3 regions of the Virgibacillus salinus genome follow, and region 2 is predicted to be linked to each of the others. Evidence: riboswitches for the same ligand, from Rfam matches in the RefSeq annotation. Region 2 holds a riboswitch; each other region holds the start of a gene.
The links. Region 2 has a riboswitch for thiamine pyrophosphate ahead of BLS02_RS11980 (ABC transporter substrate-binding protein). Riboswitches for the same ligand answer to the same signal wherever they lie in the genome.
Positions count from the first base shown of each region.

Region 1: linked by a shared signal. The riboswitch ahead of thiT (energy-coupled thiamine transporter ThiT) and the one ahead of BLS02_RS11980 (ABC transporter substrate-binding protein) in region 2 are both predicted to bind thiamine pyrophosphate.
Region 3: linked by a shared signal. The riboswitch ahead of tenA (thiaminase II) and the one ahead of BLS02_RS11980 (ABC transporter substrate-binding protein) in region 2 are both predicted to bind thiamine pyrophosphate.

Region 1 covers NZ_FNKD01000002.1:924,057-934,892, reverse strand. The annotation lists gene BLS02_RS11505 (N-acetylmuramoyl-L-alanine amidase family protein) at 1-804, shown strand, start outside; TPP riboswitch at 885-990, shown strand; gene thiT (energy-coupled thiamine transporter ThiT) at 1,084-1,659, shown strand; gene BLS02_RS19330 (hypothetical protein) at 1,729-1,863, shown strand; gene BLS02_RS11495 (hypothetical protein) at 1,955-3,376, shown strand; gene BLS02_RS11490 (Glu/Leu/Phe/Val family dehydrogenase) at 3,503-4,882, shown strand; gene fdhD (formate dehydrogenase accessory sulfurtransferase FdhD) at 5,562-6,380, shown strand; gene fdhF (formate dehydrogenase subunit alpha) at 6,382-9,333, shown strand; gene BLS02_RS11475 (helical membrane plugin domain-containing protein) at 9,323-9,802, shown strand; gene BLS02_RS11470 (carbon starvation CstA family protein) at 9,993-10,836, shown strand, end outside.
Region 2 covers NZ_FNKD01000003.1:20,007-30,842, forward strand. The annotation lists gene menC (o-succinylbenzoate synthase) at 1-539, opposite strand, end outside; gene BLS02_RS11950 (GNAT family N-acetyltransferase) at 568-1,353, opposite strand; gene BLS02_RS11955 (M20 peptidase aminoacylase family protein) at 1,343-2,482, opposite strand; gene BLS02_RS11960 (MurR/RpiR family transcriptional regulator) at 2,500-3,342, opposite strand; gene yidC (membrane protein insertase YidC) at 3,533-4,300, opposite strand; gene BLS02_RS11970 (hypothetical protein) at 4,246-4,620, opposite strand; gene mscL (large-conductance mechanosensitive channel protein MscL) at 4,772-5,221, shown strand; TPP riboswitch at 5,269-5,379, shown strand; gene BLS02_RS11980 (ABC transporter substrate-binding protein) at 5,509-6,495, shown strand; gene BLS02_RS11985 (thiamine-binding protein) at 6,506-6,796, shown strand; gene BLS02_RS11990 (ABC transporter permease) at 6,796-7,560, shown strand; gene BLS02_RS11995 (ABC transporter ATP-binding protein) at 7,562-8,299, shown strand; gene BLS02_RS12000 (TatD family hydrolase) at 8,292-9,068, shown strand; gene BLS02_RS12005 (SLOG family protein) at 9,134-9,688, shown strand; gene BLS02_RS12010 (NERD domain-containing protein) at 9,888-10,836, shown strand, end outside.
Region 3 covers NZ_FNKD01000004.1:100,080-110,915, reverse strand. The annotation lists gene BLS02_RS16140 (5'-nucleotidase C-terminal domain-containing protein) at 114-3,824, opposite strand; gene BLS02_RS16135 (DUF4064 domain-containing protein) at 4,144-4,569, opposite strand; gene BLS02_RS19240 (S8 family serine peptidase) at 4,774-4,941, opposite strand; gene BLS02_RS16130 (aminoglycoside phosphotransferase family protein) at 5,428-6,354, opposite strand; gene BLS02_RS16125 (DUF1801 domain-containing protein) at 6,673-7,026, shown strand; TPP riboswitch at 7,117-7,232, shown strand; gene thiW (energy coupling factor transporter S component ThiW) at 7,320-7,811, shown strand; TPP riboswitch at 7,813-7,916, shown strand; gene tenA (thiaminase II) at 7,981-8,670, shown strand; gene thiD (bifunctional hydroxymethylpyrimidine kinase/phosphomethylpyrimidine kinase) at 8,667-9,470, shown strand; gene thiM (hydroxyethylthiazole kinase) at 9,471-10,244, shown strand; gene thiE (thiamine phosphate synthase) at 10,244-10,836, shown strand, end outside.

The DNA.
Region 1 (10,836 bases), on a different contig from region 2:
GTTTTAATAATTGACCCAGGTCATGGAGGTAAAGATCCAGGCGGCGGATCCAATAAATATTGGGTTGAGAAAGATATGAATCTAACTATCTCACTCTATCAGTTTCAGCGTTATCAACAGTTAGGAATTCCGGTTGCAATTACACGTCAAAAGGATGTCACTTTATCACCAGCAGAAAGAACGAAGATTGTACGGGAAAGTGGTGCAAAGTATTGTCATTCTAATCATATCAATGCCGGTGGAGGGGATGGTGGTGAGGTTATCCATTCTATCTATGGTGGAGAGGATATGGCAGAAGAGGTAGCTGCTGAATTACAGCATGCAGGTCAAAATATACGCAGGATTTTTACAAGGCCACTGCCAAATGATCGTACTCGCGATTTTTATTATATGAACCGTGATACAGGGGCGGTGATAACAAACATAATTGAGTATGGATTTGCAGATTCACGAGGTGATGATATACGGCAGATTAAGGATGATTGGCAAGTATTAGCAGAATCAGTTGTAAAGGCATTTTGCTCGTATGTTGAATTTCCGTATGAGAGTATTAGGGGTGGCGTAACCCTTAAAAAATACTTGAGTTTGCCACCGGAGGCTTCAACTTGGCGAATTTATCCACTAAATGCATCTCCTGTTAAAGGGAATGAAAAAGGTTTTCTGCGCCCTGAAAAATTTGGAGGATTAACGTACCAGATTTTGGGTACGCCGCAAGCACATGTCTACTTAATTCAAACCCGGGATTTTGGAAAGGTTCAAATCTACGGTCATCCGAATACAGGAGCTAAAGTTTTAACAAAATAAGTTTTTCCTCATAATATGAAACCGTTGTAAATTTTAAATTGATACGTTATAATGCATATAATGAAAAAAGCAGATTAATAGAAGCCTACAGGGGGAGCCGATTGGCTGAGAGTGAACATGATTTATTGTTCTTACCCTTAGAACCTGTTAGTTAGTACTAGCGTAGGGATGGTGGCTTTTTTGATGGAATAAAAAGCAATGTTGTGAGCGGATTCCCCATCAGGAAGCTTCCCCTTGGCATTGCTTTTTTTGTGTTTATTTAAAGGGGAGGTAATCTGAATGAGTTCGAAGCGTACGTTGTTTATGATTGAGGTGGCAATATTTGCTGCCATGGCATTACTGTTAGATATAATACCTTTTTTAAAATTTTCTATTTGGCCACAAGGTGGATCTGTTTCTTTTGCAATGATCCCAATATTCATTATAGCTTTCCGCTGGGGACTGAAAGGCGGTCTGGTGGCCGGCTTTTTATTAGGAGCTATGCAGGTCGTTATGTCTGGACCAATAATTTTAACACCTGTGCAGGGTTTTCTTGATTATATTGTTGCTTTCACTCTAATAGGAATGGCAGGTATATTTGTTAAACCTGTTCAACACGCTGTCAAAGAAGGAAAAGCGAAGATAAGCTTTTTATTAATTATGTTAGGCGTATTTATTGGTTCTGCACTACGCTTTTTGGCACATTTTACTGCTGGAATTGTGTTCTTTGGACATTATGCACCAGAAGGGCAGGCAGTCTGGTTATATTCTCTACTGTATAGTGGATCTTACATGTTGCCATCTTTTATTATTTGTACAATTCTCGTATTCCTATTATTCTACAAACAGCCTAGAACATTGTTGCGAACTGCATAATAGTTTCGCCCATGGAATTAGCCCTTTAAATAAAAGGGCTAATTTTCTATACTTAAGGTAGAGGTGATTATGATGAAAGAATTAATCGGACAGTGCCAGTCGTGTGGGCAAAACGTTTATTGTAAGGATGGCTTTTTTGACGGTGTTCAAAAAAATGGAAAGTTACTTTGCAATGAATGTGTAAATGAAAAAGAATCAAATTAGGAAATTATAGTTTTAACATTTCAACAAAGTTCTCACCGCTTCCTTTTAAGGTGCATAGGCTATAGCACACTTAAGAAAGGAAGTGTTATCGGTGGAGCTAACGATTTCTCATTGGCTATACGGTTTATTTACACTACTAATTATTTTCACGATGATATTCAGAAAAGGTGTAGTACTTCCTTCGTTACTCGGGACATTTGTGATTGCCTGGGTTTACAATGGAAGCTTGATCGATGGTTTTACCGCAATTTTTAATGCCAATCTTGTTGCAGCAAAAGAACTATTCAGTATATTCCTGATTATTACCTTCATGATGGCTCTGCTTCATTCATTGCGTGATTTAGGTGCCGACCGAAGGATGATTCAGCCAATCCAAAAGGTAATGATAAATGGCCATGTCTCGTTTTTTGTCTTGATTGGGGTTACGTATGTGATTTCATTGTTCTTCTGGCCGACACCAGCTGTACCGCTTATATGCGCATTACTAGTACCTGCTGCGATTCGCTCAGGTCTTCCAGCGTTAACTGCAGCAGTTGCTGTTGCATTGGCTGGGCAAGGAATGGCGCTGTCTTCTGATTATATTGTTCAGGTTGCTCCAAGCTTGTCAGCAAAATCAGCCGGTATTGATGTAAGTCTTGTCGCTGATAAAGCATTAATCCTATCCATAATTACAGGTGTAGCTGCAATAGGATTAGCATATCTCTTTTATCGAAAAACAATCCGTGCAAAAAATAGTGAGCTTAATGAAAAAGAGCTTCAGGCTCTGCAATCAACGCAAGAGTCAACGAATAAAGCGCATTCGGCACATTTAAATATGTGGAGTAAAGTATTTGCAGTGCTTGTTCCTGTAGCTCTTTTGGCAGTAGTAATCTACATGATGTACACAAAACTTCTGTCAGGGCGAATGAGTGGATTCGAAGGTGGAGACGGCGCCGCATTTATTGGTGGAGTTGCTGTTATCCTGCTATTATTATCGACGGTTGCATTTGGTCGACAACATGCACTTGATTATATTAGTAACCATATTACAGATGGCTTCGTATTTGCTTTCAAGGCAATGGGTCCGGTTATTCCGATTGCGGGGTTCTTTTTCCTTGGCAGTGCAGATTTTTCCGGAAGTATTTTAGGTGTAGACGAAAATACACCAGGATTACTATTTGATCTTGTTCAATCGACACAGTCCTTTCTGCCACAGAGTGCATTATTTGCAGCATTTAGTGTATTAATTATTGGAATTATTACTGGGCTGGATGGATCAGGATTTTCTGGACTGCCATTGACCGGAGCCCTTGCTGCCTCTCTGGAAAGTACCTCGATTGACTCTGGAACGCTTGCAGCTATTGGTCAAATGGGCTCAATTTGGACTGGTGGAGGAACAATTGTTGCATGGTCCTCTATGATTGCGATTGCCGGATTTTGTGGAGTTTCAGTCATGGATTTAGTTCGGAAAAACTTTATTCCGGTAATACTAGGGTTAATCATTTCAACCGTTTTTGCTGTTTTAATTCTATAAGGACTTGAATAATTGTATATAAACATGTGAATCCTCCAAGTAGAACACTAATATAAGTTTATAGCAAATTCTTATGATACACTTTAATGAATTAGGATAATTTTACTATTGATGGAGGTTTTCAATATGGCAAGCAGTACTTCAAAAATTGTTCAAGAATCGCTAGAAGCTCTGTTGGATGATAAATCATTTTTACCAGAACTGACGGGCAAAACACGTGAGAAGGCATTTACGTCACTGGTATCTATCTTATCTACTCCTAATCATGTCAATAAATCTTTTTTACGAATTGCACTTGAAAATGGCAAGGTAACACGTGTTCCTTCATTCCGAGTTCAGCATAATAATATTCTCGGACCTTATAAGGGAGGAATTCGTTTTCATGAATCAGTGAATGAAGATGAGGTGGCTAACCTTGCATCACTCATGACATTGAAGAATGCGCTCCACGAAGTACCGTTTGGTGGTGGAAAAGGCGGAGTAGTGATTAACCCCAGAGATTATAGTGATAAAGAATTATATATGATTTGCAAAAAGTATGTGCAGTATTTCAGCGAAATTCTTGGACCTGACAAAGATATTCCAGCACCGGATGTTGGTACAGGTGATCGTGAAATGGACTGGATGATGGGAGAATATAAGAGTATTCGACCTGGGAGTTCATATCGTGGCAGCTTCACCGGTAAAAGTGTCATAAATGGTGGATCATTAGGACGAAGAGAAGCGACGGGTAAAGGTGTTTATTTTACATTCCGCTATATGCTTCATAACTTTGTTAAAGATCAGAAAAAGTGGCTCTCTGAACGTAAGAACATTTTTGCTGGAACTGCATTGGACCATATGGATAAAACGTTGTCACTGGCATTCCAGGGATTTGGTAATGTGGGATCTGTAGCCGCACTTGAAGCATTCCAGTGTAATCATCTGAACAATAAAATCGTGGCGGTTAGTGACCGGAATGTAACGCTATATAATTCCGATGGATTAGATATTCCTGGTCTTGTCAAATTTACATCCAGTAGTGGTGGGGACCTTCCAGTTGATGAAGAGCAGTTAAAAGAAGCGGAGGTAAAAGCTACCATTAAGGACCGAGATGACGTGCTGAGCTTAAATGTTGATGTGTTATTTTTAGTTGCACTTGAAAACCAAGTGTACCAGGAAAACATGAAACAGGTTAAGGCTAATATTATAGTGGAAGGGGCGAACGCACCGGTTACGAGTGGAGCAGATAAATATTTAAGTGAAAAAGGTGTCATTATTGTCCCAGATATTTTAGCAAATGCTGGCGGTGTTATTGTTTCTTATTTTGAATGGCTGCAAGGTCGGGAAACACAATTTTTCACTGAAGAAGAAGTTTTTAAGCGTTTATTTGATAAAATGAAGGAAACATTTGATACGATTTTTCCCCAATTTTTTGGTGATCCATTTCCGTTGCGGCAGAACTGTTACATTCACGCCGTAATGAAAATATCGACCATTTTATATAAGCAAGGAAAACTTTATTAAATGAACGAGACAGGGACATAATTAAACTTTCCATTTTAAAGACGAATAATAACAGGATAGAATTTTTAGAACGTTCATTTTCATTGGTTGGATCTAATACCTACTTGATAAAAAATGCGACAGATACTAGGATTATCGATTATAGTATTTAGTTTGGCTCTCTAACCACGCATTTGAAAGATACTTGCTTTCATCGCTCTGGGAACAAAGGCGACATCTGCTCAAGCTGAAGCGTTGCCCTAAGAGGTGCGCAGAATGTATTTCCTTAAGCGGCATCGTCGCAGAAAAATTACTTTTCAAATTGCATCACAATTTAACTTTAATCAGCAACAAAAATAAATCCGAACCATAATTCAAGAATTTTGAATTATGGTTCGGATTTTACTTTGACTAAAATACTTTTGTCCCACCCTCTTTTTTTGAAGTTTAGAAAGTATAAATACTTTCTTATTGCATAAGTGTAACTAAGGCATTTGCCATTAGGGATTGTGCTGCACCAAAGTATAAGATTATTAAGAAAAATTTCATAAGTCTCCCTTTAACGATTGCCAGGTTTTCTAAACTATTAATGTGTTATAATATTCAGTAAATAAAGATAACGTTTTAAATTGTATTTTTTTAATTGGGTAATCATGTATTAAAGATAATAATGTAAGCGCTTTAAGGAGGGGTTTAAAAAGTGAGTGAAAAAAGCCTGTCGTTATGGAAGACAACAAAGTACCACCACCATTTGAAAGCAACAGAAGAGGAAGAGATAGCCAGAGAAACCGCAATAACAATTACTGTTAATGGAGATCAGTATGCCACAATAGTTTGCACACCAAATGATGTGTATGAACTGACTCTTGGGTATCTGGCTTCTGAAGGACTTATTCGTTCAGTTGATCAAGTGGAAAATCTATCGATTGATGAAGCAAAAGGCTTTGCATATGCAGATTTATCAATTCCTGTATCATTTCCCAAACGGTCCGAGAGGTGGATTGGTTCTTGCTGTGGAAAGAGCCGGGAATTCTATTTAAAACAGGACGTAAATACTGCTAAAACAATAATGTCACAAGCAAATATTTCAACTAAGCAAATCAATCAATTAATGATGGAATTTGACTCCATGGCAGAAATATTTAATAGAACAGGAGGTGTTCACCAAGCGGCATTGGCATCCGGTGATAAGGTTATAGGTTCTTATATTGATATTGGTCGTCATAATGCGCTTGATAAGCTGTATGGATATATACTACAAAATCGTATTACCTTGAAAAATAAATGTGTTTTGTTTAGCGGTAGAATTTCGTCTGAGGTTGTATTGAAAGTTTCCAAGATTGGCGCTGGATTATTGGTGGCTAAATCGGCACCAACAGATCTCGCTTTAAGACTGGCTGATGATTTGCAAATAACCGCTGTCGGATTCGCCCGTGATAGTAACCTGAATGTATATACTCATGAGAACAGAGTTTATGGTGACACGAACCAAAATATACATTTTTTAGGGAGGAGATAATGTGCAAAATCAAGACCATATCGTTGTTACGATAAATGGTAAAGAATACTTAGCAGAAAATAACCAAAATCTATTGGATTTGATTAACACGACAGACGAATTTGTGCCACAAATTTGTTACAACGAGTCACTAGGGCCTGTGCAAACATGTGATACGTGTATGGTAGAAGCTGATGGTCAAATTGTTCGTGCATGTGGAACATCAGTAACACCTGGCATGATAGTGGATACAACCTTTGAGCATGTAAATGCAGCTCAAAAAGAAGCTCTCGATAGAATACTAGAAAAGCATGAGTTGTATTGCACTGTCTGTGATTATAACAACGGCTCATGTGAGATTCATAATACTGTTGCAGATTTTGGGCTGGAGCACCAATCAAGACCCTTTGAACCAAAGCCATATGAGATTGATAACTCAAGTCCGTTCTACCGTTATGATCCGGACCAGTGTATATTGTGCGGGCGTTGTGTAGAAGTATGCCAGGATATCCAGGTAAATGAGACGCTCCTGATTGACTGGAAGAGAGAAAAACCTCGCGTAGTATGGGATAACGACGTACCAATTGACGAATCATCTTGTGTAGGATGTGGACAATGCGTCACAGTATGCCCATGTAATGCCTTAATGGAAACATCGATGGTTGGTGAAGCAGGGTATATGACTGATCACAGTCCAGGATTATTACGGTCCATGATTGATTTGACGAAAAAGGCAGAACCAGGTTATGGTCCATTATTTGCGGTATCTGATACAGAAGCATCGATGCGAGAAGAGCGAATTGAAAAGACAAAAACGGTTTGTACATATTGTGGTGTCGGGTGCACATTTGATGTATGGACAAAGGACCGTAAAATATTGAAAGTAGAACCACAGCAAGATTCTCCTGCAAATGGTATTTCTACATGTATTAAAGGGAAATTTGGCTGGGATTATGTGAACTCTGAGGAACGGTTAACCAAGCCGTTAATTCGTGACGGTGAATCTTTTGTGGAAGTTGAATGGGATGTAGCGATAGATTATGTTGTAAAACGTTTTTCAGAAATTAAAGATGGTAATGGTGCTGATGCACTTGGATTTATTTCGTCCTCCAAAGCTACAAATGAAGAATCCTATGTGATGCAAAAATTGGCGCGACAGGTAATTGGGACAAACAATATCGATAATTGCTCACGCTATTGTCAGGCACCGGCTACAAAAGGACTTTTTCGGACGGTAGGACATGGAGGGGATTCTGGCTCAATTGATGATATTGGTGAGGCAGAAATGGTTATAACAATAGGTTCTAATACGACAGAATCACATCCTGTGCTTGGTTCGCGCATTAAGCGTTCGCAAAAGTTATTTGGTCAGAAGCTGTATGTATTTGATTTACGAAAACATGAAATGGGACAGCGTGCTGATAGGTTTTTCCAGCCTAAAAGTGGAACTGACTTAGTTTGGCTGTCTGCAGTAACAAAATATATTATAGATCAAGGCTGGGAAAATCGTCCGTTTATTGATAAATGGGTGAATAATTTTGAAAGTTATAAACAATCACTGGCTAAGTTCACACTTGATTTTGCAGAGGAATTAACAGGTATTTCCAAAAAGGATTTAATCGAAATCGCGGAACAGGTTGTCAGTGTTGATAAGCTTGCAATTTGCTGGGCAATGGGTGTAACTCAGCATCAACTGGGCAGTGATACGAGTACAGCAATCTCAAATCTATTATTAATTACTGGAAACTATATGCGAAACGGTACAGGGGCATATCCATTACGGGGTCATAACAATGTCCAAGGCTGCAGTGATTTTGGTAGTATGCCTAACTTCTTCCCTGGATATGAACAGGTTACAGACGATGATGTTCGTGGGCGCTATGAAGATGCCTGGGGTGCAGAAATTCCAAGTGAACCTGGAAAGGATAACCATGAAATGATTAAGGCGATCCATGAAGGGAGTTTGAACGCTTTATATGTGTTAGGTGAAGATACGGGGATAGTTGATGCGAATATCAATTATGTTACTGCTGCATTTGAAAAACTCGATTTCTTCGTTATTCAGGATTTATTTTTAACGAAGACAGCGGAGTATGCTGATGTTATATTACCTGCTGTTCCGAGTCTTGAAAAAGAAGGAACATTTACGAATACCGAAAGACGTATTCAACGCTTGTACAAAGCGCTAGATCCTGTGGGAGACTCACGTCCGGATTGGCAAATTATTATGGATATTGCAAATAAGTTCGGGTATGACTGGGATTACTCTGATCCATCGGACATTATGGATGAGGCAGCATCACTTACACCATTATTTGCAGGAGTAAATTATGATAGGTTAATAGACTATAATAGCCTTCAATGGCCTGTTGACGCGGATGGGACAGATACACCGCTGCTGTACGTTGATGGGTTTCCGTTTGATGATTATAAAGCCAGATTGTATCCACTCGAATATGAATTAAAATATGATACAAATGAAGAATATGATTTGCATGTGAATAATGGAAGAGTGCTTGAACATTTTCATGAGGGCAATATGACATATAAATCAAAAGGAATTACAAATAAAATGCCAAATGCGTTTATTGAAGTTTCACCTGAATTAGCTGAAGAACGTGGGATTAAAGAGGGTGCTGAAATTAAACTAACATCGGAAGCCGGGGAAGCTACTGGAATTGCTCACATTACAGATCGTGTACGTGGTAAAGAATTGTATCTTCCATTGAATGATAATGGAAAATCAGCCGTCAATTATTTAACTGACAATAATGTGGATAAAGACACGAACACCCCCTCCTATAAGGAGATTGCTGTGAGAATGGATGTTATAAAGAAAAAGGGCAAAAGTCCATTGCCACCGAATAACTATCGACGAGGCAATCCACAACCTCAAGTTAGTGTGAAGGTAGAGCAAAAATGGGATCGTGATGACTATATTTTTCCGGGAAGTCAGGTGAAACATGATGTCTAATCCGATAACAAATATTAAGCGAATGGAAATTCCAGAAGAAACTATAAAAGAACGGAATCTTGACGATGTTGCTCGGGCGGTCAGCGAAAACAAAGAGGCAATTTTAAAAGGAATTGAATTGTTAGCGACACTTAACAAAAGTGACACGTTGGATACTGTAAATGCCTTAGTAAAACATAAAGAGGATGCTTTAGAAAACGTGATGGGGGAATTAAACAAACCGCAATATTCGGGAACACTTGAGAACTTGAGTAAATTGTTTCTATTTATTGGTGAGCTCAAAGTAGATGAAATTCAATATTTTGCAGATAGACTTAATAGTGGTATGGAAGTAGCAAGTACATCTGAAGATTCCGTTAAGACGTCATATGTGGATCTATTAAAGGCGCTGAAGGATCCAGAAATCAATCGAAGTATTACCATGCTGCTTCATTTTTTACGCGGGATGGGTAGAGAGCAAAAAACTTGAGCCTCAAAATATGTTCAATTAGCACCAAATGAAAATTAAAAAAACTTTTTAATTCAAAAGATTTGCATTAATTAATATTTGTTCAGTAAGATGGAGTTGTACTATTTATTATTGTTTTCACATAGATTTTAGTAGGTATGTCTCACAATTTTTAGGAGACATACCAAATAACTTGGGGGAGGTTGAGAAGGTGAGTAGTATTTTGGTTGCGATAATCGGGATGCTTGTTTTCGCATTAGGTTATCGCTATTATTCTAAGTTTGTCGCAGAAAAGATTTTCAGATTAGATCCTAACTATGTTACACCTGCACATCGTTATAAAGATGGTGTGGATTTTGTACCTACGAATAAATTTGTTTTGTGGGGACATCATTTCACGTCAGTTGCAGGGGCAGCACCAATTGTTGGGCCGGCTATAGCAGTTTATTGGGGTTGGCTCCCAGCATTCCTATGGGTAATTCTTGGGACAGTGTTTGCTGCAGGTGTGCACGACTTTGGAACACTTGTATTATCTGTTCGAAATAAGGGTCAATCGATTGGAACGCTTGCAAATAAACTTATCGGACAACGAGCGAAGGTCCTGTTTTTATTCATTATTCTTATTCTGGTATTAATGGTTAATGCAGTATTTGCATGGGTAATTGCAAATCTGTTTATTTCATTCCCGGCTAGTGTTATTCCGGTGTTTATTCAAATTCCTTTAGCAATATGGATAGGTGTTGCGGTATATAAACGTAAGCAAAAAATGCTTGTGCCATCATTGCTGGCTTTGGCAGTTATGTATATAACTGCAGTTATTGCAAGTAGGGTCGATTTTATGCAAATAGATTTAGTCCAGTATATGGGCGGTGAAGGTGCTACAGGACTATTTGGACTTGGGGCTGTTTCATCTGCATTTTTTATTTGGATTATTATATTGATGATATATGTATACGTCGCTTCTACATTACCTGTTTGGAAGTTACTGCAGCCACGTGACTTCATTAATTCACATCAGCTAATTGTTGGTCTTGCGATTTTGTATTTGGGACTAT
Region 2 (10,836 bases):
TTAACTTCACGAAGAACTTCATAATCCCAACCTGGCTTAATTTTGATTTTGATGCGTTTATATCCTTCTTTCACATAGTAATTAATCGTTTGTAACAGTTTCTCTACACTTGGCTGGATACCAATGCTGATTCCGACGTCAATTTCTTTCTTGGTTCCACCAAGCGCTTCATATAGAGGTATATTTAGGCGTTTGGCATAAAGGTCCCAGATTGCACCTTCTAGTGCTGACTTCGCCATGTTATTCCCTCTGATCGGTTTAAAAACTTCCAACAGATCATCTGGATGACTGATTTTGTTTTCTTGTATTAGTTTTATTAAAAAATCCTTAATCATATGCTGGGTTGTTTGAACTGTTTCTTCGTTATACCACGGGCTTGTAAAAGCAACAGATTCACCAAAACCACGATTTCCTTCTTCATCAATAGCTTCAGTAACAAAGAATTCTTTTTCCTGTATTGTTCCAAAACTTGTCGTAAAAGGATTATTTAACATCATTCTGAGTCGTCGAAGTTTAAATTGTTTGATAGGGATTGTCATGTTAGTGGCCTCCAGTGTTTGTTAATAGCTATTTTTTGGTAAAGTAATAGTAACTGTGCTTTTTGGAATGATTGCGTATAAAATTATTTGCTATAAAACCGTTATTAAATAATAACTGGAATGCTTCTCTCGTTTTTTGCCGCCATTCCTTTGCAAGATTAATATCCTTTTTCTTAATAGATTGGAAATTATCAGGTACGGCAACAAACCAGCCATCATTTATTGGGTTAAAAATATCCAAGTTAGCTTTCGGTACCCCATTCTCGGTTACATCAATCATCAGTTTATTTTCATCAAATGTAATTTTTGGGGCGGGTGTAGCCATATATATGTCCCATTCGATTTGAATTCGGTCTGTAGGTAACCCTTCATTCAGTTCATCATTCATGGAACCATAGTGATCTTTTTTGTAAAAGGCTCCAGTTGCTCCAAGTTTATGCAAATTTAGATATGCATTCAAACTTTCAAGTGGATCAAACGTCCATGTAATCATGGAGTAGCCCAATTCCTGTGCAACTTCAGCCTGCTTTAATTTCATTCGTTCACCAAGACCATCCTTACGATAACCAGGCAATATCCCAAGCATGTGGGAACATAAATAGGCTTGACTGCCATCAAATCCTGCAAAGCTGTATAAAAAGCCAACCATTTCTTGTCCATCAAATGCACCTAGAATAACACCACCATGATTTAATGCTGTATAAGTTTGATGCACCGGGTTCGGAGACATTTGCCATACTGCTTCTTCCACTTCCTGCATCTTATGTAGTTCTTTCATACTTGACAGCCGGTGGATTTCTACCTTACTGTTCATCCTGATGGCTCCTTTCAGCAGTTTTGACTAAGGCATTGGTTAAAATCTCAACAGCTTCGGGAATTATTGCATGATTAAATGTCATGTTTGGATGGTGGAGACCTGGTTGTAAATCACATCCTATTGCAAGCATCGTTGCTTTTAAGTGTGGTTTTTTAATTGTATAAAAATGAAAATCATCGCCGCCAGTTGTTGTAATCATCGGTTGCAGTTTATCGACACCAACGCTATCTTTTATAGCATCTTCCATAATCGAAGTAGCTTCCTGATTAATGACTGATGCAGCAATATTTGCGCCTATTTTCAACTCAATGGAAATGTTATGGTAATCGGCAAGCATTGCTGTAATTCGTTTAACGTTTATCATCAGTTCATCCATAACCGCATTGGTTTGCGCACGTAGATCCACTGAAAATGTTGCATTGCCGGGAATAATGTTTTTACTATCACCACCAGCCTGAAAAGCTGTCATCTTAACGGAATGGGGAATCATCGGATTTATGTCGATATTTTTCAGATGCTGGATAAGCTCGGCACCAACATGAATAGCATTTGTATTTAAATGTGGTCTGGCACCATGTGCATCTTCACCTTGAATGACTCCATCAATAAAACAAGCTGCTCCGTGGCGGATAGCTGGTGCAAACTGATTATGTCCTAATTCTTCTATTGGTCGTAAATGCATTCCATATAAATAATCAACATCATCAACAATCCCTTTATCAACTAAGGATAATGCGCCTGTCCCTTTTTCTTCTGCAGGCTGAAAAATAAACCGGAATGTTCCTATATCAGGGTAGCCATCCTCAAGAAGCGTTAACAGTGAGCCGATGGCAATTGTCATATGTGCATCGTGTCCGCACGAATGATTTGCCTGAAATTCACCGTTCACCTCTTGCGATAAGGCATCAATATCAGCTCGCATAGCAACTACTGGTGATCCTTGGCCAATTTCGATAACAAGACCTGGTGAATCATCCAGTGTCGTTATTTTACAGTCATAGTTTTTAAAAAGCTGTCTGATGTATGATGTAGTGTCATGCTCATTCCAGCTTATTTCTGGATGTTCATGTAAATGGGAGAAGATTGTTTTAAGCTGTGGGGTTATCTTTTCAATAGTTGGTTTCATGGATATGCTCCTCTAAACTATTTTGCAAAAAATTTACTTGCTTCTATTCCATCAAATCGTGCTGCACGCTGCTGAAACATCTCCGGTGCTCTTAAAGTTATTGTTCCAATAATACTGTTCATCAGGGAAAACACGGCAGGTACCAAATCAAGTGTCGATAGTTCCTCCAATTGAATCGCCAATGTTATATCTGAATACTCGGTGATGGGCGAATAAGGATTATCTGTAAAAGCAATAATTGTCGCCCCTTGTTTTTTGGCCAATTCAGCCAGTCTTATCGTGTTAATCCCATACCTATGAAATGAAAAAGCAACAAACACACTATTTTCATGTAATTCACTTAGCTGTACCAAAATATCATCATCAGGAGTATGATGCCGTACATTGCCGACCACAAGATTTAGGGCATAGGCAAACCAGCTTGCTAAAGCGTAAGATGAGCGCACACCTGCGATGTAGATATTTTCAGCAGATAACAGCTTCGTAACGGTTTGGTCTAAGTCCGTTTCCGAAATTTGCTCGATTACTGTCTGAATTGTACGTATATCATTGAACATTAGATTTTTAACAGTATTATTTTCTGAATGGTTGGATACCTTTCTGTTTCGAAAATCAGACAGACTGCTCTTTTCAAAAATGCGCTGCTGGTATGTCTGCTGTAAAGATTTATATCCATCATATCCAAGCGTGCGTGCAAAACGTATAATAGTAGTTTCGCTAACACCGATTTTTCTGCCTGCTTCCTGAGCTGAATTCATTGCGAAAATAGATGGATCACTATAAATGTACGATGCTATTTTTTTAAAGCTTTTTGAAAAGCTCGCTTGATGTTCCTTAATTTTCTTGTACAGACTTTCCATGTAAATTCTCCGTGTAGTTTGTCATCTGTTACAGTGAAGGAATTCCTTTTTCTTTCAAAAAATAAAAGTAATTCCTTTATTATAGGTAACATACCATATTAATAGAATTTACTCAATATGTAATCTTGGGAATTATTAAAAAATTTGGTATGAATAAAAGTCCTGGCCAATAAATGACCAGGACGCTTAATTAGTTAGCGGGTGCTCTTTTTTTAGTGATAATCGTCTGAATAATTAAAAATAATCCGCCGACTGCCCAATATAACGGTAGGGCAGCAGGTGCACTAAATGATACAAATCCAATCATAAGTGGGGGTAATAAACCTAAGAAAGCTATCTGTTTTTTCTGTTTTGGATCCATCCCAATTTGCGTGACACGAAATTGGATAAAATAGACGATTACAGCAAGAAATGTCATCATCATATCAGAGTGACCAAGGTTAAACCACATAAAGGAATGAGTGGCAATTTCGGGTGTCTGTCTGATGGCATAATAGAACCCAATTAGGATAGGAAATTGGATGATCATCGGCAAGCATCCCATTGACGAAATTGGATTAAGCTGATGCTTCTGATAAAGCTCCGTCATTTCCTTTTGCATCTGCATTTTTGCATCTGTTTCTTTATTGTCCTTATATTTTTCTTTAATTACATCCATTTCAGGCTTGATCATTTTCATCTTTTCCTGCATTTCTTTGCTGCTCTTCAACTGTTTTAGCATAAACGGCATGATCGCAAGGCGTATCAGTATCGTAATTAAAATAATCGATAGGCCGAAATTGTCACCTAAAAGGGAAGCCGTATATTTTATAAATAGTGAAAATGGATCAACAAAATAATGATTAAACCAGCCAAAGGAGCTGGCACCATTTGTTGTACATCCCGTTAAAAAAACGACTAATATTATTGCGACGAAGCTATATTTTCTAAAGAAAGTGAATACAGTATTCCTTTGCATTGTTGTCCTCCTCGTTTTTTGTTGATGTTTGTAATCGAGAAGGATTGGTTGTCTGTATCATCATCTGGTGCATCAATACGTTTGGTTGTATGTGTAATCCAATTACGAACTTCTATTATTGCACCAAGTTGTTCCTGTTTAGGCAGTAATTTAAAGTGCAGCGCATGGCGCTTCCTAGTGTAAACGTAATTGTTCATCAGTGAATTGTGAAAACCTTTATACATGAAACGACTGCTACAAATTATCGAGAAGACTATTCCCAAATAAAAGTACATCGGAGACATTTCACCAAGCAATTCGTATAATAACTCTAACAGCATCTGTATTCACCCCCTTCAATAGCGTGTTAACTTAAGTACGGTTTTAGACTAGTATTTGTTTCACTTTTTTTGAAACAAACTGATAAAAGTGCTAAACATCCGTTATCATACATAAAAATTAGAACAAGCCTAACAAAAAGGGTGAGTACTTTTGTGGTCAGATTTTAAAACATTCGCATTAAAAGGAAACGTCCTGGACTTGGCTGTTGCTGTTATTATCGGAACAGCCTTTGGAAAAATAGTAACGTCACTTGTTGAAAATATTATGATGCCACTAGCAGGGATCTTAGTAAGTGGTGTTGACTTCACAAATTTAAAGTATACGGTCAGAAAAGCAGATGTATTGTATGGCGAGTTCATCCAGTCGGTATTTGACTTTATTGTTATTGCGGTGTCCATCTTCATTTTAATTCGCATCCTAGCAAAGTTTAAAGGTGAAAAGGAGTCAGAAAAAGAATCGAAGCCTGATGAAAAAGCTGAATTGCTCAAAGAGATACGTGACCTTTTGAAGAAAGAGGATAAGCTAATGCCTAAACAGAAAAAGAAAATTAATATTAATATTTCATCACAGTCAAAGAAGTCAAAGAATAATAAAACTTGAAAAATACATGAAGCTGTGGCATAGTGAATTTGATAGATTAATTGAATAATAAGTTGTAGGGGGACCAGTGTATGCTGGTTGAGATTGCATCCGATAGATGCTGACCCTTGGAACCTGATTTGGTTGAGACCAGCGTAGGGAACAAAGTAAAACAATAGTAATATTGTTCGAATGCGCTCAGGGACTAACCTGGCGTTATTTTTTTGTGCTTTTAAGGAAAATTCCTTTCGTTTCCAATGCCAATCATACTTCCAGAAGTGAACAAAAAAGAGAAAGGGAGATGGAAAATGAAAAAATGGTTGTTCGTAGTATTAATAGCCGTTTTACTAACAGCATGTAATAACGATGCAGGAGAAACTGACGATAAAAGTCAGGAGACAGAACAAGCTAAAGTAGTGCTCGATTGGACCCCCAATACGAATCACACAGGGCTATATGTTGCCCAGGAAAAAGGATATTTTGCTGATGAGGGGTTAGAAGTAGAAATTATGATGCCAGGTGAGGCGGGGTCTGACCAGCTTGTAGCATCAGGTAAAGCTGACTTCGGTGTCAGTGCGCAGGAAGCTGTTACAGAAGCACGTATTCAGGATATTCCAATCGTATCGATTGCAGCGGTTATCCAGCATAATACATCCGGGTTCGCTTCACCAAAAGACAAACAAATTACATCACCAAAAGATTTTGAAGGAAAAACCTATGGCGGGTGGGGTGCCCCGGTTGAAAAAGCGGTTCTTTCATCACTTATGAAGCAGGAAAATGCCGATGTTGAAAAGTTAAATATTGTCAATATGGGCAATACAGATTTCTTCACAGCGGTGAAGCGGGATATTGATTTTGCGTGGATTTACTATGGCTGGACTGGAGTCGAAGCAGAAATGCGCGGAGAGGAATTAAATATGATTTATTTAACCGATTACTCCAAAAAGCTAGATTACTATACGCCTGTCCTTACAACGAACGAAAAAATGATCGCTGACAATCCAGAAAGGGCTGAAAAATTTTTAGCGGCGGTTTCAAAAGGATATAACTTTGCAATAGATAATCCAAGTGAAGCAGCAGAAATCCTCAGCGGGGCTGTTCCAGATCTTGACCCGGAACTTGTTAAGAAAAGTCAGGAATGGTTATCACCGAAATATCAGGATGACGCAGCACAGTGGGGAGTTCAGAAGCAAGAAGTTTGGGAGAATTATTCCAGTTGGATGTATGATAACGGACTTCTTGAAGAAGAATTGAAAGCTGAAGATGCATTTAACAACGAATTTTTGCCAGAATAGGAGTGGGAATATGAACAATTCATTAGTAAGTATTCAAATTATCCCAAAGACAAAAAATGGAGAAGATGTCATTCCATATGTGGACGCTGCAATAGAGGTGATCGAAAAAGCTGGAGTGAAATATGAGGTTCATCCTCTGGAAACTACAATGGAAGGGGAGCTAGCTGAGTTATTCACCGTTATTGAAAAAATGAACGAAAGAATGGTTGAGCTTGGAAGTTCTAGCATTATATCTCAAGTGAAAGTCCTCTATAATCCGAGTGGTGCATCTATGGATAAATTGACGGAGAAGTATCGTTGATGAAAAAGTTCATGAAAAAAGGATGGAAACCTGCTGCGGTTATCCTCCTTTTATTCATTATTTGGGAGGCCTCCAGTAAGTTATTCGAGATACCTGGATGGCTACTGCCAGCGCCTTCGCAAATTTTCCAAACAGGTGTTGAAGGTTGGGCATCCTATCAGCATCATATCTTCTCAACCGTTCAATTAACGATCATTGGATTTTTAATTGGCAGCAGTGTAGGTATTCTGATTGCGATTAGTCTGCATCTTGTACCACAGCTTCGAGAAGCGTTGTATCCATTAATTATTATTTCGCAAAATATACCAATTATTGTTCTGGCACCATTGCTCGTTATATGGTTTGGTTTTGGCATGCTGCCTAAGATTATTGTGATTACGCTGGTCTGTTTTTTTCCAATTGCAGTGTCAGCCTTGGATGGATTCAGGCAAACGGACCACGACCTGAAGCATTATATGCAAATGGCCGGTGCAAATAAGAAGCAGATTTTTTGGAAACTGGAATGGCCAAATGCATTGCCATACGTATTTGCCGGACTGAAAATTTCTGCAACATATAGTGTCATGGGAGCCGTTATATCGGAGTGGCTCGGTGCGAACAAAGGGATCGGCGTTTATATGACATTAGCATCGTCTTCATTCCGGACTGATCGTGTTTTCGTATCTATTTTTCTTGTGATGGTTCTTAGTTTATTATTTTTTGCAATCATTATTTTGGTCGAAAAAAGCTTGATCAGATGGAAGCCAAAAGGAGAAGGAAATTGATATGGGCAACCTAGCTGTGAAAGATATAACAAAATCATACGGAAATCATAACATTTTACAGGGAGTTAATTTCACTGTTAATGACGGAGAATTTGTTTCCATTTTAGGACCATCAGGAAGCGGAAAAAGTACATTATTTCACCTGATTGGCGGGATTCGTTTGCCTGATTCAGGACAAATTTTTCTGGAGGATAAACAGATAAATGGTCTGAAGGGGTCAATTAGCTATACCCCGCAGTCTCCATCACTAATGCCTTGGCGTACGGTACTGAAAAATGTCTTGCTTGGTGGCGAAATCGTCGGTAAGCATGATGAAAAAAGGGCGCTGGAATTAATTGAACGTGCTGGTTTGCAAGGATATGAAAATGCGTATCCACATGAATTGTCAGGCGGAATGAAACAACGTGTTGCGTTCGTACGAAGTTTGTTGAGTCCACAGCCACTTATCTGTCTGGATGAGCCCTTTTCCGCACTGGATGAATTTACCCGCTTGGAAATGCAGAAATGGCTCATGTCCATCTGGCAGGAAAATAAGCGGTCAATCCTATTTGTCACACATAATATTGATGAAGCAATGTTTCTTTCCGACCGGGTTATCGTCCTGTCTCAAAAACCAGCAACTGTCAAAAGAGAGTTTACGATTCCATTTGAGAGACCACGCCAAGAAAGTATTCTGTTGACAGAGGAATTTTTAGATTGGAAAAAAGCAATCTATCGGGAGTTGAGTGAAGATGTCTGATAGAATAATTGATTCGCATATTCACTTAGATATGTATCGTCAGAAGGAGCGGCTGGAAATTTTGAGTGAATTGGATTTCGCTCAGGTGAAGGCACTAATTTGCGTGTCGAACCATTTGAAGTCGTCCAAGGAAACCCTGCGACTGGCTCATGAAGACAGTCGTATTAAGCCGGCATTCGGTTTTCATCCCGAACAAGCACTGCCTACTGATTATGAGGCTGCTGAGCTACTAACGTTTATTGAGCAAAATCAGCATGAAATGATAGCTATTGGAGAGGTTGGGTTGCCCTATTACTTGCGGCAGGATAACAAAGGAGTATCATTGGACGGCTATGTTGAACTACTGGAAACGTTTGTCCAAAAGGCTGCAGCGCTAGGTAAACCGATAATTCTCCACGCTATATATGAAGATGCACCGATTGCGTGCGACCTGCTTGAAAAGTATTCTGTACCTGATGCGCATTTTCATTGGTTTAAGGGGGATTCGCAGACGATAGAGCGTATGGCGAAAAATAGTTACTCTATATCGGTGACACCTGATGTATTATATGAAAAGGAAATTCAGGATTTAGTTAGAGCCTATCCGTTATCCCGTATGATGGTGGAAACAGATGGTCCATGGCCATTTGAAGGAATTTTTAAAGGGAGCATGACACATCCTGGAATGATCCATAAGAGTTTGGAAAAGATTGCTGAGCTGAAGAAGGTTTCGGCTGCGTATGTTTATAGCAAGATTTATGAAAATACATGTCGCTTTTATAAGCTGTGAAAAATTTCTCATGAAAATGTTATTATAAATAGGTAAGTTTAATGAGCCGGGAGTGACAGACACCAATGAAGGTACTAGCAGTTACAGGATATAAACCGATGGAGCTGAATATATTTAAGCCGGATGATCAGCGTGTTTCCTATGTTAAAGCAGCAATCGAAAAGCGGTTAATTGGTTTTATTGAAGAAGGGCTGGAGTGGGTTATTATTTCTGGTCAGATGGGAGTGGAATTATGGGCTGGTGAAGTCGTACTCGATTTGAAAGAACGGTATGATATTAAACTCGCAATCATCCCCCCCTTTGAGAATCAAGAAACTCGCTGGCCTGAGGCGATCCAGCAAGTTTATCAAGAGCTAACAATGACCGCCGACTTCTATCAGCCTCTCTATAAAGGAGACTATAAAGGTGCATATCAATTCAAAGCGAAGAACAAATGGCTGGTGGACAAAAGCGATGCATGCCTTATCCTGTTAGATGATGAATATCCAGGCAGCAATCGGTTTTTTCATGAAGAAGCTAGTCAGAGCGTAGAAGAATACCGGATTTTTGTAATCACACCAAGTGACCTTGAGGATATAGTGGAAGAATTGCGGATGACGGACTCGGATTATTGGGAGTGACATCGCTGATTGGCTCAAATGGACACAGTTTCGGCTTAAGTTCACTGTAATTCGGCTCAAATGGACACAAATTTGGCTCAAGTTCACATACATTCGGCTCAAAAGTTCACAATTTATTAAAATTTTAAACAGGATTTTTAAAATAAAGGTAGAATATTAAGTCATGTAATAGAAATTAATAAAGAAAGGTAGTGACTAATTGTTTGTAAAACCCTTTAAGGTCCCCAAACATATTCTACAAGCAGAAGCTCTTGCTAAAAGAACACCGCTATTACACCCCAGTAAGGAAAAAATTAGAGCAAAAGCAAAAAACCTCCGAACCGGATATAGAGGAGAACAGTCATTAGACTTTCTACTAAGCTTTCTCCCTGAACAAGAATTTTTAATCTTTCATTATATCAGAATCCCCGACAAGCAAGGCCATTTCCAAATAGATATTCTTCTTCTTTCTCTTAAGTTTTTTCTCATTATTGAAGTCAAAAATATATATGATAATATGCATTTTGACGGCATGGGTCAGGCGATCCGTTATAAAAATGATGAGATAGAGGTTTTTACAAATCCTCTTGATCAGGTTAATCTACAGCATAGAAGATTTCTTGAATGGCTTCGCAAACATGACTTTCCACCAATTCCCATTGAAAAAATTGTAGTATACAGTCAGGATGATACCTTCCTCAAAAATATCATCAACGACCAGATTATTTCCGAAATTGTCATGCATAAAGAAAAAGTACTTCAGAAAATTGAGAAATTATCTGATACACATCGGACCAGCTGCTTTGATGAAGATCAACTAATGGAGTTGTCATTTCGTCTATTAGAGGAACACGAACCTGAGGAGTACGAGGGGATGAAAAGAAATAATATTTCGTCTGAGGAATTAGTGAAAGGTGTGTTTTGTCCAGAATGCGGCACGGTACCAATGAAATGTAAAGCCGGGAAATGGCGGTGTATAAGTTGTGACGCTGTATCAAGGAATGCGTATCTTCAGGAATTGGCTGATTATGCTTTATTGATAAGAGAGTATATTAATAATCGAGAAGCCAGGGAGTTTTTGCAGATTGAATCAGGCAGTATTACGAGAAAACTATTGCAAAAGGAGGACTTTGAAAAAGTTGGTAAAGGGAGTGGTATGCGATACAAGA
Region 3 (10,836 bases), on a different contig from region 2:
ATTTCAAAACTCTTTCAAACCTTGATATAGCATTAAGAAAACACACGAGATTTCCCTTGTGAAAATCCGTGTGTTTTCTGATGCGTTTTTGCTTGAGATATTAAGTGTTATTCCTAATGTTTTTTAAAGCCTTTTCCGTTACTGTCATGCAAGCTCACCTTCAGCACTTTTCCTGAGAACTCCTGCATAATAAACTCAGCATACTTTTCACCATTGGTAACAGTTAATGTTACTTCTTTTTCTTTCAAAATATCCACTTGTTTTTTATTCAGTAACAATTTCCTTGGCTTTTTATCATTTTGAATGTCAATAACAACTCGAACACCGGAACCAAGAGCTTCCAAATCCTCCGTATGCACGGTTGCTGTGCCATTATTATCCTTTGGTGCAACAACAACTTCAGGTGGATCTTCTTCAGCTGTTCCTTCTGTAATACGTCCTTCAGGGCCATATTCAAACGGATTTGCTTCCGAGCTGTTCAGGCTCTCGACAAAATCTACTGTAGCATCAAGATCAGATGGACCCATCACTGGATTTTCACCCAATTCCCCAATTGGTGCGTATTTAGATCCTGTTGACGTACCCATATAATTATTTACCGTCAGGGTATATGTTTTATCCATATCGATTGGTGATCCATCAGGTAAAGTTACGTCAACAACCGAACTTGTTTCAGGATCCCACGTATAATGAAAACCGCTTATACTGTAATCAGGACCATAAACTGATGAAAGCTGTGCTTCAATAATCGGGTAAAGATCTGCACCTTTTATCTCAAACATCATCAGTGTATTGCCAAATGGCTGGATATTATATAGATCCCCCCAGGTAACTTCACCGGCTAGCAGGTCATCTCGAATTCCGCCACCATTCATCATAGCAAAATCACTATCCATTTGAGCGTTCATTCCATCAGCAATTAGATTCCCTAGACCATGATCACCATCATTGGAATAATCACCTGTTAAATCTGTTGCATTGTAGCCAATTACTTCATTCATAATTGGTGCGATCTGATTTGCATATTTGTCCAGAATCCCAGCAACTGCTGGATCAGGGGTGACCTTGCTTTGATCTACAAAAACAACTTCTGCTTCTTTTTTTACAATGTCACCTGTCGTGCGATCAATCTCCAGGTCAACGTCTGAAAATGCTTTTCCATATTCGGATGCTTGAACAATTAGTTTGTTATCCACGACACCATTGTTAACGAAATGGTTATGTGCAGCGTAAATAACATCAACCTCATCATCAACCGCATTCGCTAAGTCAGCAACCTGACCGGTTACGGTATCACCATTCTGCTCACCCGGAATATGTGACAGCAGCACAATTGATTTTACACCTTGTGCTTTAAGTTCTGCGACAGATTCGTTCACAGCTTCAGTTGCATTTGTGAATTCGATATCCTGAATCCCAGCAGGCATTACCATTCCAGCGGCTTCCTGTGTGATAACACCAACGAACCCAATTTTTTCACCGTCAACTTCCTCTACATAGTGTGGAGGCAACACAGTGTTACCAGAATCTTTGTAAACACAATTTGCACATAGTAACGGGAAGTTCATTCCGTCATAGCCATCGGTACCTAAACCTTCTGGATGTTCTCCTCCATTTACCATGCGTAGTAGTTCGTCTGTCCCTTCATCAAATTCATGATTTCCTACTGTACCAACATCAAATCCGATTTCTTCCATAATTTCGACTGTTGGTTCATCCTGTAGCAAACCTGATACTGGTGAACTACCACCAATCATATCACCGGCATGAACAATCAGCGTATTTGGATTTGTTTGCTCCCGTGCTTCAATAGCTGCAGCAGTATAATCCATTTTACCGTAAGTACTGAATGTTCCATCACCGTCTGGGTCAAGCTCATATTCCTGATCAATTTTTCCATGCAGGTCATTCATGCTTAATAACTGAACCGATAAATTTTCAGTTGAGCCATCATCGTCACCGACAAATGTGTAGCCATACGATTCTGCTTCTTCTTCACTTGCAAAAAATACCCTTTTTTCCACTGGAACATCAGCCCAATTATCAGGCATAACGTACTCCATTGTATCGGAATTCCCAACATATCTTAAAAATCCTTTTTGATCATCATTTGCCCGGAATTCAAATGGTAATTCCAGCAATGGATCTTCCGGATTCCAAATGCCAAGACCAGCATCTTTCGCTTCTTTTACCGCATTCTGATATGTCGGATATACTTCTTCATTAAATGGCGCGATAAAATAGGTTGATGCTAACCCTTCTCGTACCATCTCCAGGTTAATATTCATACCATCTTCCTGACGAATAATTTCTGCCAGCAATCTGCCATAATCATCAGTTGGTTCCTCACCTATTTTCACAAGAACCTCATCACCTGGCTGAATAAGCTCATTCATATATGCTTTCGCTTCTTCACCAAAAGCTTTCTGGTTTGCGTTTATTTCGTCTCTAGCAGGGTCGTCATTATGAGCTGTATATGTTTCAGCTGTGTCCATATTTAGAAAACGTACCTTCGTCCCTCCAAGGACTGGTGTTTCTAAATGAATCGTATCGCCATCTACAACACTTTCAACAGTAGATTCATAAACACCTGCTGCTGATGGTGGTTCTGGTTGTTCATCAGCCAATTGAATGTCCGCTTGTTCAGTTGGAATTAACTGATAAGCATTATACTGGCTGACAATCGCCGTAACGTTATACCACCTATCTTCCTCTACTAATGACATATCCAGGGCATTCTCCATCACCCTGAGCGTTGTTCCATTGAAGTCCGAATCAATCAACGAAACATTATATCCGCCACCTGCAGGACTATCAGGGATATCATTAATAAATCCTGTAAGCTGAACTAATTCTCCTTCATAGGATTCGGCAACAGAAGAATCCTGAAGATCAGCTAATGTAACAGATTGTGCTTGTGGTAATTCCTGTCCGCTCTCTACTACTTCAATTGAAGTCGGGATAACTTCTTTTAAGCCATTATATGAATCTAGTTCACCAGAAACCCGGACTCGATCCCCTTTAGCAAGATCGGGAATTTCACCTTGTTCGAATGCAAAAAGATTAATGCCGCCTGTCTCGTCTTGTATGTATGTTGAAAATTGTGCGCCATTACTGATTGCATTATTATTAACGGTTACTATTCCTTCTACTGTTACTGCAGTTCCATCACTTAGCTCACGAGCATCAGCAATAGAATATTCCTCACCAGGATCACCTGGGTCTATAGGCGGGTCTTCCCCACCGGCACCGTCCATTGTGTGACTCCCAAGATATGCGAATGTATCTTTCGCATAATCTGACCATTCTGCTTCATTGTACGATGAACTTGCCTGTGTAACAGATGCATCTCTTACTAATGTGATGTCTTTTGCATAATCACTATCAGTTCCAATGTTACCTAATACATCCATTGCACTATCATTCTTTTTTAACACAAATGCATCGTCACCATTAAAATTAGCTACCGCAGAGCTTTCCAAGTCCGTCTGGGATAAAACTTCTGCATCAGCACTTGAATGGGCAACAACAAATACATCATTATGTTCCAAAGTACCTGATAGCTGTACCGACTGACTTGCTTCTGTAGCACCATTACTATACAATTCCAATTCGTAATTTGATAAATCTACTGGATCACCTGTACCATTATAAATCTCGATTGCCTTGTTATACGAACTTCCTTCAATATACTCTGAGATGAATAAGTCCTCTGCCACTACCTCATTACTTTCCGCTTTCACTAGGATCGTAGAATAATTCATGAACACTAGCGTGAAAATAAGAAGCAAATTCAGCATCTTCTTCACAGTCGATTTTTTCATTGGTACCCTCCATTAATATGATATTGTGACACAATTGTGACTGTGGCACACTTTTAATATGGCACATTAAATAAGAGGATACAATTAAGATTTTGTAAATTTATAGTAAATTCTTACTATTTTAGTGATGATTAGTTAAAAACAGTTAAAATTACCCATGCGAACAACATGTCTAATCACCTACAGTATTTAATTTTTAAACTTTTTCTTGTAGCGTAAAATCAATTGAACTGACACCAAGCGACTACTTTGATGAATATGTTAATGCATCTCCCTTGGACATCATAAAAAAAGGGATGCTGACTGCATCCCTTTTTATCTACTCTACTGTTATTGTTTGTTGTTCTTTTCGTGCCAGACACATAATTCCAGCGATTAGATAAAATATCCCGCTAAAGATTCCGGCACCAACTGTTATGATTGCTGCAAGTACAGACGTTACAATCAAAATAATTCCTGCTGCTTTCGGTTTCTTATCGCCTTTTACCAATATGATCGAAATAATACCTAAAACCAATGCAATGATTGAAACAATTGCTAGTACCAAACCTCCACCTTGGAGGACTTCGAGCATAGCCTGCATATCGCCCGTTCCCATTCCAGGCTGTTGCATCATTTCATCCGAAGCCTCATTTAAGACTTGCTCATTGTTAAATAGCCACGCTGCAAATATACCTACTCCAGCAAACAGCATATAGATTAATGCACCAACAATCGTTAATACAATTTCTCCTGTCCGATTCATGACAATCCCTCCCCATTTTGACTTCACTTATTCTATGCAGTAATTTGAATGGAATATTCTAATTACCTATTTCATTTACTACCTTACCATAAAAAATAAAACATTCTATCTTTTATCATAACATTTACCTACTAGAATTTGCCAAAACTAGACCATATCAAAAAATAAGCCAACAATTGAAAGTTGGCTAATATGCTTCAGCGATTATTCTATCATATTAGCAGCGTTCAGATAGCCATGACCTTGAAGATTTGGGGATTGTCCTAAATCTTTACATGCATTATTAAGCTGTTCCTTAACTTGGTCCGGGGATAAATTCGGTTCTATTTGGAGTAATTGTGCGACTACACCTGCACATATTGGCGTAGCCATTGAGATTACTGATAAAGCAAAGTAGTTAGTATCAACTCATGATTCTGAATTTGTTTTATCAAGAAAAGATCTGGGTGATCGCAGAGAGATAATATTTACACCATGCGTTAATAAATTCGGCTTCATCAGACCATCTATTGTTGGACCTCGGTTTGAGAAATCCGCTACCACATCGTCATAATAATGAATTGGTACAAAAAATGGTGAAAAAGGCAAATAACCAGCGAATTATGAAGTTAACCTTCTATATTTCTCAGGATTTCTTGCAAACTTTGCAGCGTACTTTCTAGCATTCTTTTATATAGATCTAAAATAGATTGCCCATAATTGTCACCTGGCACTGCCCACTTCCCATTTAAGGCAACCCATGTTGGAGCCTCCATTCTATTAATTTTGGTACTACATTTATATAATATGAAAAATAGCTAGAATGAAATGGACAAAAGTTTCTTTTATACAAACTTTGGCGAAAAATGTTCGGATGCCTCAACTATCTTGATTTAATAGACTCAAAACGTATTTATCCAATCGTTCCTTCATCATTTCATTTGTTAATCCTGATACACCGAATGCTTCCCACCCAGGATATACCTCAGGAGGTCCAACAAGCATATCAGTCAAAGATAGCAAATCCCAATACCGATTATAGGTAAAACAAGAACCTGCCTGTTGCTGATATGCCTTCAGAAAACCATCTGCTGTTTCAACACCATATAGCATGGCCAGGTTCACTCTGCAATGCCCGACATCAACTCCGCGGGGGCCTCTGCAGCCATTTACCCAATCTACCACTCCGCTAACTAAGCCTTCATCCCATAAAACATTGGCTGGATGATAGTCTCGGTGTATGAAGCAATCTGTCGTTTTTGGTCGAGGTCCTGTTAAGATATTAATAGCACTTCCCCATGTTTTCGGCTCCTTTGACCAGCTTGGCATCTCAAACGTTGATATGTCATTGTAGCTATAATGCTGATATGGAAAGCCCCTCGCTTCAACTTCATGAATTTTCACAAGTCCCCTCGCCAAGCCAGTTAGCCACTCATCCATATTGGCAGGTTTCAATTCTACAGCACCTTCAAGCTTTGTCATGAGAATCGCTGGAATTCCACATTTTTCCCCAGTTTCATCGCAGGCAACAACTTCTGGAGTAGTAATACCTGTGTTTGTAGCCATACGTAAACTTTCAACTTCATGCAAAACCAAATCCGGTTCTTCATCAAGCCATTCCTTATTATCAAACTGCCTGATGACATATTGCTTTACTGACTGATCCACTAGCAGTGTGATGCTATGTAACGTGGATGAGGTACTTCCTTTCAGCCGACTAACCGATTCAACCTTTGCATTCGAATCGACATTATCTTTTACCCATTCAACAATCTGATTCGACAAATATTCGTTATTTTGTTCCAAAAAAATCCACCTCGATTCTTAATATAGATATAATTTTAAATATAATTACTCTGAAATTAAAGGGATTTGATATCATTTTGGTGAAAAATATATAAAGGACGAGGATCATCATGATACCAGGTTATACTGTCTAAAATTACACAGCGGACACCAGAGCCCTTATTTGACAAAAACAGCACTTTTTCCTTAGATATATGTGATATAAGGTATCCGGTGATCGCATATTACAGAAAAAGCACTTTTTTGCAGAAATAGCTTACCCTGTGTCCGCTTACTACAGTTATGAAGAACAATAATATAAAAGGAGAGTCAAAAAGCATGGAACCAATCCATACTAAAGAAGTAGATCAATTCATTGAAAATTTAAATGACCATACAAAGGAAATTACCGTAAGACTGCGGGAGGTTATTTTTCAAACGTCCCCCAATGTAACTGAAGAAATGAAATGGGGAAAGCCATGTTATCTAGAGAATGGTCTTGTATGCTATCTTCAGACTGCACAGAATCATGTTAATCTGGGTTTCTACTTCGGTGCCTCACTTAAGGATAAGGATAACCTGCTTGAAGGAACTGGCAAAAAAATGCGTCATATCAGAGTTAAGCAACTCGATGATATACAACCCAGAAAATTTTCTGCTTTAATTCAGGAAGCCATTGAAATGGAAACATGACTTTTCTTTACTATCATCATGAACCTGAAATAAACCATGACAAAAGTGATTTCTTTTGTTATCCTTAAATTGAAAACTTAATATTTTAATAATTACTACTAGGGGTGCCCAAAATCGAGGGCTGAGAGGAAAGCACGTATAAGCTTTCTGACTCTTACGGACCTGATCTGGTTAATACCAGCGGAGGGAAGTAGACTGACGATATACTTATTTATATCAGCTATTTCAAGCCAGGTCCATTAATGGATCTGGCTTTTTTCGTACGAGCCCCTTTCACGGAAAGGAGGATTTGATTGAACCGAACTCGATTACTTACGACAATGGCAGTCTTTGTGGCAATAGGTACATTGGGTGCACAGTTACTTTGGTTTCCAGCAGGCGTGGCAAAAGCCTATCCTGTCCAGCATGCCGTCAATGTCATGGCCGCAGTAACACTTGGGCCTGGTCCAGCAGTCGGTATTGCATTTATGATTGGACTGCTCCGTAACATGCTTGGACTTGGTACATTACTGGCGTTTCCCGGCGGCATGATTGGAGCATTTCTAGCTGGATACTTGTTTCAGAAGACTCATAAAAAAGCCATAGCTGCTGTGGGAGAGGCAATTGGTACCGGAATCATCGGAGCACTTTTTGCTGTTCCATTTGCAAAGCTATTGATGGGTAGTTCAGCTGGTGCTTTGTTCTTTATACCGTCGTTTCTTATTAGCAGTGTTACTGGAGCATTGATAGGCTGGTTTGTTATTTCACGTGTTAATCAGGAAAGACTAGTTCAAAATAAAATATAGGAAAAACTACTAGGGGCGCTGTACTGGCTGAGAAACGGAAATATTCCTTGTCCCTTGGAACCTGATCTGGATAATGCCTGCGCAGGGAAGTGGTTGAGGGCCGCATTCTGTACCTCTAGTAATCTACTTTTATCCCCTAGTAGCTTCCTAAATCATTGGAGGCTTTGTTATGTCATTCACACAACAATTAAGAGATGAGAACCAAGATATTTTTCAAGCAATATTTAATCACCCATTTGTCGATGGTATTGGAAAAAAAGATGTTCCCAACGAATCAATTGCGCATTATATTAAAGCAGATTTTGAGTATTTGAATGCATTTATGCGAATTTATGGAATTGCTCTCTCCAAATCCAATAAGCGCGAGGACATCCGCTTCTTTGGGGAACAAATCCAATTTGTTTTAAATAGTGAAAGCCACCCACATCATAACTTTTGCGACTATATAGGGGTTGGCTACGAGGAGCTCCAAGGTCACCCGCTTCCACCAACTGCTGATCATTACATTAAGCATATGATGTATCACGCGCAAATTGGCAGTTTAGCTGAAACCATTGGTGCACTGCTCCCTTGCCCGTGGACATATTTGGAAATAGGCTATGCGTTAATGAACAAATATAAACCAGAAAAGCATCATCCATTTTATCCATGGATCAGCTTTTATGCTGATGAACGATTTGGCAAAATAGTGATGGAAATGCGAAACCGCTTGGATGAATTTGCTGAAAATACTTCACGGGATGAACAAAAAAAGATAAAAGAAGCATTCCGTAAAAGCTGCCAATTAGAGCTGGCTTTTTGGGAAATGGCCTATACTTGTGAAGATTGGCCAATGAAAGAGTTGGTGATTGGCCGATGAAAAGCATTCCATGCGCACTTACAATCGCTGGCACTGACCCCAGTGGTGGAGCCGGAATACAAGCAGACTTAAAAACCTTCCAGGAACTGAAGACTTACGGTATGTCTGTCATTACATCCGTTGTTGCCCAAAATACAACAGGTGTCCAGAATGTGCACCATCTCCCTGTTGAAATGATTGAACAACAATTGGATTCTGTTATGACCGATATCCCCTTTCAGGCATTTAAGACTGGAATGATCGCCAACGTTGACATGATGCAGGCTATTGCTCAAAAGATTATCGGTTTAAACATCACTTATGTTATGGACCCGGTGATGGTCGCAACAAGTGGAGATCCATTAATCGCCAGAGATGCCAGGGATTATTTACGGAAGAAACTATTACCAATGACATCGTTAGTAACGCCAAATATCCCTGAAGCAGAAGATATTACGGGTGAAAAAATTGAAACACTGGACGACATGAAAAAGGCTGCGAACCAAATAGTTCACGAATTTGGAGCAGGTGCATCTTTGGTTAAAGGTGGCCATTTGCAAGGTGAAGCAATCGATTTTTTATATGACGGAAGTTCGATACACACTTTTTCAACCAAACGAATTGATACAAAAAATACGCACGGAACTGGCTGTACTTATTCAGCAGCCATTACTGCCTACTTAAGCCAAGGAGATTCTTTACCAGTGGCCGTTAAAAAAGCAAAAGATTACGTCACTGCTGCAATCCGTCATTCATTTTCACTCGGTCATGGAAGTGGGCCGGCAAATCATTGGGCACAACACATGGAAAGGGTGAGGTAAATGAACAAAGATATTATTCAAAAAGTAAGAGATCAAAGTCCGTTGATTCACCATCTGACAAATCAAGTTGTGATGAACTTTACAGCAAATGGCTTGCTATCCTTTGGCGGAACCCCAATCATGGCTAAAGCTGAAGAGGAAGCGAAGGACATGGCGTCCATTGCGGATGGCATACTTTTAAACATCGGAACCATAACAGCACAGGAGCTCCCAGCAATGATCACAGCAGGGAAAACAGCTAATGAAAAAGGAATACCAGTGGTTCTTGATCCTGTTGGTGTCGCGGCAACACCATTTCGGACATCTGTTGTAAAAGAAATTCTGAATACAGTGCAGCCAACCGTCATCAAGGGAAATGCTGGCGAAATTGCACACCTCGTAGAAATTCCCTGGGATACAAAAGGCGTAGAATCAATAGGCGATGGAAATTCTGTGGAGATAGCTTTGAAAGCTGCTGAGACTTATCAAACTACTGCCGTTGTCACAGGAGAAACGGATGTTATCTGCTCAGAAAATGAATATCTTTCGAACAATTCCGGGCATCCGATTCTTGAGAAAATAACTGGTGCTGGCTGTCTGCTCGGTTCCATCCTAACTGCATGTTTAACCACAAATGAACCAATCGAGCAGCAGGTGTTAACTGCAGTTGAGTTTTATGGACTGGTTGCGGAATATGCTGCCGACTACTCAGAAGTAAGTGGACCCGGGACTTTTTTCCCTCATTTTATTGATGCATTATCATTTGAAGTCGATAAACTGGAGAAGCTTAATTGATGAATCTAAGAAAATATTTGATAATGGGCAGTCAAAATTGTGATCGTGATCCAGCTTTTATTTTAGAACTAGCGATAAAAGCTGGTATTACAGCATTCCAATTTCGCGAAAAAGGAGCTGGGTCATTAAAAGGAAATGATAAATTAGAGTTAGGATATAAATTAAGAAAAATTTGCGCGCATCATAAAATAGCATTTTTCGTCAATGATGATATCGACCTTGCTGAACCTCTAGGAGCCGATGGAATCCATGTTGGACAGGATGATGTTTCAGTTGAAAAACTACGCGCACGATTTCCTAAAAAAATCATTGGCCTTTCTGTATCGAACCCAACCGAAGTATCTAATAGTCCGATTCAAATGGCCAATTACCTTGGTGCTGGTCCAATTTTTAATACATCTACAAAACCCGACGCAAAGTCAGCAGTCGGTGTGGAATGGATTACAACATTAAGAAACCAATTTCCAAGCATTCCTATTGTAGGAATTGGTGGAATAACCACCCAAAATGCAGCTTCTGTAATAAATGCCGGGGCTGACGGTGTAGCGGTTATTTCAGCTGTGACCCAAGCAAATGATATAACAACAGCTGT